Regions from separate parts of the Pseudarthrobacter sp. Y6 genome, predicted to be linked through region 2. Evidence: riboswitches for the same ligand, from Rfam matches in the RefSeq annotation. Region 2 holds a riboswitch; the other holds the start of a gene.
What was found. Region 2 has a riboswitch for glycine ahead of gcvP (aminomethyl-transferring glycine dehydrogenase). Riboswitches for the same ligand answer to the same signal wherever they lie in the genome.
Positions count from the first base shown of each region.

Region 1 (3,403 bases), 1.6 Mb from region 2:
TGCGGGGGCGGAACTCACAGCCGCAACTACCGCATGGGACCATCCGAAATCCCCGGAAAACCTCATCGAGCTTGCCAGTGCCGGCACACAGCGAACGCCCGCCGGCTCAGTAGCCCGTCCGCGCGTTGTTCCTGTGTACGGGCAACAGCGTCCGGTCCCAGATGATCGAGGCGACCTTGGAGCGCCTGGGCGGCTCTCGGATCGAAGCCGCCAGCGCCGGTAGTCACCCCCAAAGACCTTCACCCCAACGCCGTACGAGTGATGCGTGAGCGTGGCATTGACATTAGTGGCGCACGCTCCAAGCATCCGGGGGAGTTCGTCGAGCAGCGATTCGAACATGTGATCAGCCTTTGTGACCGCGTACAGGAAGCATGCCCGGACTTCCCAGGGCCGCCCGCGATGGTGCTTTGGAGCATGCCCGATCCGGCGGCCGAAGCGGCGGCGGACCAAGACAGATATCCGGCGTTCGTCCGCACAGCGGACGAACTGAACACGCGGATCCAGTTCCTGCGTTACGCGATCGAGTACTCCCAAACGAGTTCGGAGCGGAGCTAGAAATGCCCAACGACCTTACGGACCTGGTCAGCGTCCGGTACGTGGTCGACGACGTCGATGCGGCTATCGACTTCTAGACCAAGCAGCTGGGGTTCACCCTCAGGATGAGCGCCGCACCGGGGCGTGAACTGTTGGTCGTTAAGGCACATGAGACCAAGGAGGTCTTGCCATGGGCGATGGGGCAGATCGGCGCGGCAGCTGTGACTGTTAACTTCGCTTGGCGGCTAAATCGCAGCTTCGTTTGGCGGTTGGCCGTGCGGTTGAGGTTCGCCCTACTGGGATTGTTCTTTGAGTAAGCGGCGGCGAGACTGCCAAGGCTAGGGTCGCATGGCTAGGATGCTTTGCATTGTCGGTGATGAAGTGTGGGCCCCGGCGTCCCTGGCGCTGCTCCGGCAGTGGATCAACGCCTACATCGAGGACCCCCAAAACCAGAAGGCATAGCCGGTGGGACCTTCAATTTCGTGGGCGACGAGGTGGCGGCGTTTGCGTGGCTTTGATCGGGTATGGGCGGGTATCAACCAGGGAACAGCACCCGACGGGACAAACGGACGCCCTCGAACCTGGGCGCTGCGCGCGGCCCCGTTCGCCCTGCTGGCCGCGCTGCATCACAGCGCACTGCTGCCCTACCTGAACGAAAACATGCGGCTGGCATCATGACCATCCTCGTCTTCTATACGGTGCGGCACGCCCCCGTAGCCCTGACGCCGGTCGCCGCCGCAGTCGCTGCAGGGCTCATCGTCACCGCCGGCCTCCACCTCTGGCGGCGCAACGCCATCGTGAGCGTCCTCGGCGGAACCGCCGTCCATGTGGCACTGGCATCCACGCTCCCTGCCCGTAACGACTCATGTCAAGACGCTCGCGAAAGTGTTGTGCTTGCCAGCAATCCAGAATCCGGCTAACCTGTGAGACGTGTCACGGACAAAGTGGCACATGCTTTTGATCTGCGGCGGGAGAGTCTTGCCGGTACGTTCAGCAGGCGCCGTAGGAGCAAATCCTCTCCGGGAATCTCTCAGGCCCACGTACCGCCGCGGTTAGGCAACTCTGGAAAGTAGTCCGGCAACGGGCTCACCGACGGTGCAAGCGTCACCCTGCGACAAGCAGGTGGGCGCGGAAACTCTCAGGTCCAATACAGAGCGGGGAGGAACCCGAATCAATGTGGCGTACCCAGCGCGCCACCTGAATTATGGAGTTCCTTCATGACCATCCAGTCGTCCCCTTCCACCTTTGCCGATCGGCATATTGGTGCGCGCCGCCAGGCCGATGTTGACACCATGCTCAAGGCCGTTGGCTATGACAGCGTTGACGGTCTCGTGGACGTTGCCGTCCCCGACTCCATTCGCCAGGCCAAGCCGCTGGCCCTCAAGGACGCCCTCAGTGAGGTTGAGGTTCTTGCGGAGCTGCGTAAGCTCGCGGCGAAGAACAAGACCGCTGTGCAGATGATCGGGCAGGGCTATTACGACACCGTGACGCCCGCGGTGATCCGCCGGAATATCCTCGAAGCCCCTGCCTGGTACACCGCCTACACCCCGTACCAGCCGGAAATTTCCCAGGGCCGGCTGGAGGCGCTGCTGAACTTCCAGACCATGGTCCAGGACCTGGTGGGCCTGCCGATCGCGAACGCGTCGCTGCTGGATGAAGCCACCGCCGTCGCCGAGGCCGTCCTCATGATGCGCCGGGCGAACAAGAACAAGGAGGCCCGGGACGGCAAGACGGTCCTGGATGCCGACTGCCTGCCGCAGACCATCGCGATTGTGAAGGGCCGCGCCGAGGCGCTGGGTTTCGAGGTGGAGGTCGCTGACCTGTCCAAGGGACTGCCCGACGGTGTCATCAACGGCATCGTGCTGCAGCAGCCGGGCGTGTCCGGCCGGGTCTTCAACCACGCCGCAGTGATCGCGGCAGCCAAGGAGCGCGGCGCGCTCGTCACCGTTGCCGCCGACCTGCTGGCCCTGACCCTGATCACCCCTCCCGGGGAGCAGGGCGCGGACATTGCCGTCGGCTCGACCCAGCGTTTTGGTGTGCCGTTGTTCTTCGGCGGCCCGCACGCCGCGTACATGGCGGTGGCGAAGGGCCTGGAGCGGTCCATGCCCGGCCGCCTGGTTGGGGTGTCCAAGGACGACGCCGGGACCCCCGCGTACCGTCTGGCGCTGCAGACCCGTGAGCAGCACATCCGCCGCGAGAAGGCCACGTCCAACATCTGCACCGCGCAGGCGCTGCTGGCCATCGTCTCCTCCTTCTACGCCGTCTACCACGGCCCCGACGGACTGAAGGCCATCGCCGAGCGCGTCCACCACAACGCCCGCACGCTGGCCACTACGCTGAAGGTCGCCGGCCGCGAACTGGTCACCGAGACCTTCTTCGACACCGTCACGGTCCGCGTCCCGGGCAAGGCCGCCAAGGTCATCGCCGCCGCCGAAGCACGCGGCATCAACCTGCGCCACATCGACGAGGACACCATCGGCGTCTCCGCTGATGAAACCACGACGACGGATGTCCTCTCCGCCATCGCCGTCGCCTTCGGTGCCGGCCCGGTAGTGGACGCGAAGGGCTTTGACCTGCCCGAATCGGTGCTCCGCACCTCCGAGTACCTGCAGCACCCGGTGTTCAACACGCACCGTTCCGAGACCCAGCTGCTGCGCTACATCCGCAGGCTGAGCGACCGTGACCTTGCCCTGGACCGGACCATGATCCCGCTGGGTTCCTGCACCATGAAGCTGAACGCCACGGCCGAGATGGAAGCCATTTCCTGGCCGGAGTTCGCCTCGATCCACCCGTTCGCCCCGGACTCACAGACGGTGGGCTGGCGCGAGCTCATCAGCGGGCTGGAAGCTGACCTCGCGGAAATCACCGG
Region 1 covers NZ_CP189574.1:3,549,738-3,553,140, reverse strand. The annotation lists gene ACQCSW_RS17020 (hypothetical protein) at 126-269, shown strand; gene ACQCSW_RS17015 (hypothetical protein) at 415-555, shown strand; gene ACQCSW_RS17010 (hypothetical protein) at 1,039-1,212, shown strand; gene ACQCSW_RS17005 (AzlD domain-containing protein) at 1,209-1,454, shown strand; glycine riboswitch at 1,493-1,590, shown strand; gene gcvP (aminomethyl-transferring glycine dehydrogenase) at 1,752-3,403, shown strand, end outside.
Region 1: it holds a riboswitch for glycine, as region 2 does, so the genes downstream of both, gcvP (aminomethyl-transferring glycine dehydrogenase) here and gcvP (aminomethyl-transferring glycine dehydrogenase) in region 2, are expected to answer to the same signal.

Region 2 (3,403 bases):
AGGGACAGGGCGATGCTGGGCACGTCCACCCGTCCGGGCCGCGGATCCTTTGATTCCGGGATGAACGCAGGGCCGAACGCCAGCAGGGGCAGCATGATGGGCACGGCGACCAGCAGGATGGCGCCCCACCAGAACTGCTCCACCAGCCAGCCCCCAAAGATGGGGCCCAGGGCGGCGCCGCCGGAGAAGCCGGCTGCCCAGATGGCCACGGCCAGCCGACGCCGGTTTGGGTCCGGAAAAATGTTGCGGATCAGCGACAGGGTTGAGGGCATCAGCATGGCGCCGAAGAACCCCAGCATCACCCGTCCCGCTATCAGCCACTCCGCGCTGGGGGCAAGGGCTGTTGCTGCCGAGACCGCGGCGAATCCAACGCTGCCGGTCAGCAGCAGCCGGCGGCGCCCGATCCGGTCACCCAGGCTGCCCATGGCAACCAGCAATCCGGCAAGCACCAGGGGATAGGCGTCCACAATCCACAGCAGCTGGACTCCCGTTGTCTCCAAGCTGCTGGCGATGGCCGGAAGCGCAAATGTCAACGCAGTGTTGTCTACTGCAACCAGGAGCACCGGAAACATCAGCAGGGCCAGCGCGAGCCAGTCGCGCCAAGGCGCCTTGGCGGGCCCTGACGGCCGGAGACCGGCTGCCGTCGCGGATGTGCTGCGCGTGTTCTGGTTGGACTGTGCGGACAATGTCATGTCGATAACTGTACCGTCCAGACGGTACAGTTAAGAAACGGGGCCCGGAGCGTGCATGATTGAAGCCATGGCCAGAAATCCCGTCGCACGCGATGCAGTCCTCGACGCTTTTGAAGAACTCCTGATTGATGTGGGGGAGCGGGCTGCCACTTTGGATGCGGTGGCCAGGCGGGCCGGCGTGTCCAAGGGCGGATTGCTGTACCACTTCCCTAACAAGGAAGCGCTGATCGCCGCGGTGCTGGAACGGTTGGATCGCCTGGCCGTCGAGGATCTCGCGCTGATGGCCGCAGCAGCCGAAGGTGCGGCGGCCTACTTTATCCGTTCCTCGCTCTGGTCCGATTCGCCGATGGACCGCTCCTTTGTGGCCGCCACGCGACTGGCCGAAGTGGCCCATGAAGAGGCCCGGCGGCGCTTTGCCGCCATCCAGCAGCAGTGGTTGGACCTGATCGCGGCCGACGTCGGCACGGCCATGGCGAAAGCCGTGCTGTATATGGGGGACGGGCTGTATTTCAACGCCATGTGGGAAAGCGGCACCACCGGGGACGGCCGGGGCAGGCACGGAGATATTGAGGAGCTCCTTGCCGCAGTGGAGCGGCTGCGGGGCTGATTCTGCTCAATCATTCGGCCGGTCCCTGATGCAAGCCCGGGTGTATCCGGACGCGCACGAGCTCCACACCGGAATGATTGAGCAGAATCCGACGACCTCATTTGCCCGATGGCCCGGGGCGTAGGAGAATTGGTCCCTGTAATGGCTGCCACCGGCCGGCACAACAATCTGAATATGCCTTTGATCTGCGGCGGGAGAGTTCTGTTAGTAGGTACAACAGGCGCCGTAGGAGCAAATCCTCCCCAGGAATCTCTCGGGCCCACGTACCGCCGCGGCCAGGCAACCCTGGAAAGTGGCAGGCCGTCCGCCTGAGACATCCCGGATCACTCCGGAATGTCAGGACCGCTGTGCTCACCGACGGTGCAAGCGTCACCCCGCGACAAGCAGGTGGGCGCGGAAACTCTCAGGTCCCAGACAGAGCGGGGTGGAACCCGAATCGATGTGGCGTACCCTGCGCCGCCATTAGTAATGGAGTTCCTTGTGAGTGTTAGTTCCGCCTCGGCCACCTTCGTTGACCGGCACATCGGCGCCCGCCGCCAGGCCGATATCGACTCCATGCTCAAGGCCGTCGGCTACGACACTGTGGACGCGCTGGTGGATACTGCCGTCCCCAACGACATCCGCCAGGCCAAGCCGCTGGCCCTCAAGGACGCCCTCAGTGAGGTTGAGGTCCTTGCGGAGCTGCGGAAGCTCGCCTCCAAGAACAAGACCGCTGTGCAGATGATCGGCCAGGGCTACTACGACACCGTGACGCCCGCCGTGATCCGCCGCAACATCCTCGAAGCCCCTGCCTGGTACACCGCGTACACCCCGTACCAGCCCGAAATTTCCCAGGGCCGGCTTGAGGCGTTGCTGAACTTCCAGACCATGGTCCAGGACCTGGTGGGCCTGCCGATCGCGAACGCGTCGCTGCTGGATGAAGCCACCGCGGTCGCCGAGGCCGTCCTCATGATGCGCCGGGCGAACAAGAACAAGGAGGCCCGGGACGGCAAGACGGTCCTGGATGCCGACTGCCTGCCGCAGACCATCGCCATCGTCAAGGGCCGCGCCGAGGCCCTCGGTTTCGAGGTGGAGGTCGCTGACCTGTCCAAGGGCCTGCCCGACGGCGTCATCAACGGCATCGTCCTGCAGCAGCCGGGCGTTTCCGGCCGGGTCTTCAACCACGCCGCAGTGATCGCGGCAGCCAAGGAGCGCGGCGCGCTCGTCACCGTTGCCGCCGACCTGCTGGCCCTGACCCTGATCACCCCTCCCGGGGAGCAGGGCGCGGACATTGCCGTCGGCTCGACCCAGCGTTTTGGTGTGCCGTTGTTCTTCGGCGGCCCGCACGCCGCGTACATGGCAGTGGCCAAGGGTCTGGAGCGGTCCATGCCCGGCCGCCTGGTTGGGGTGTCCAAGGACGACGCCGGGACCCCCGCGTACCGTCTGGCGCTCCAGACCCGCGAGCAGCACATCCGCCGCGAGAAGGCCACGTCCAACATCTGCACCGCGCAGGCCCTGCTGGCCATCGTCTCCTCCTTCTACGCCGTTTACCACGGCCCCGACGGCTTGAAAGCGATCGCCGAGACCACACACGGCCACGCTGCAATCATCGCCGCGTCGCTGAAGTCGGCTGGCCTGGACGTACTTCACACGAGCTTCTTTGATACCGTCACGGTTTCCGTGCCCGGCAAGGCCTCCGCCATTGTTGCCGCCGCCGAAGCCAAGGGCATCAACCTGCGCCACATCGACGAGAACACCATCGGCGTCTCCGCCGATGAAACCACAACCCCGGCCATCGTCGCCGGTGTGCTGGACGTCTTTGGCGCCGCCGTGGTGGACGCGGCCGCCGGCACTGACACTGGGTTCGCGCTGGATGCCGCCGTCGTCCGCACCTCTGAGTACCTGCAGCACCCGGTGTTCAACACGCACCGTTCCGAGACCCAGCTGCTGCGCTACATCCGCAGGCTGAGCGACCGTGACCTTGCCCTGGACCGGACCATGATCCCCCTGGGTTCCTGCACCATGAAGCTGAACGCCACGGCCGAGATGGAAGCCATTTCCTGGCCGGAGTTCGCCTCCATCCACCCGTTCGCCCCGGACTCACAGACGGTGGGCTGGCGCGAGC
Region 2 covers NZ_CP189574.1:966,476-969,878, forward strand. The annotation lists gene ACQCSW_RS04725 (MFS transporter) at 1-692, opposite strand, end outside; gene ACQCSW_RS04730 (TetR/AcrR family transcriptional regulator) at 760-1,299, shown strand; glycine riboswitch at 1,481-1,578, shown strand; gene gcvP (aminomethyl-transferring glycine dehydrogenase) at 1,768-3,403, shown strand, end outside.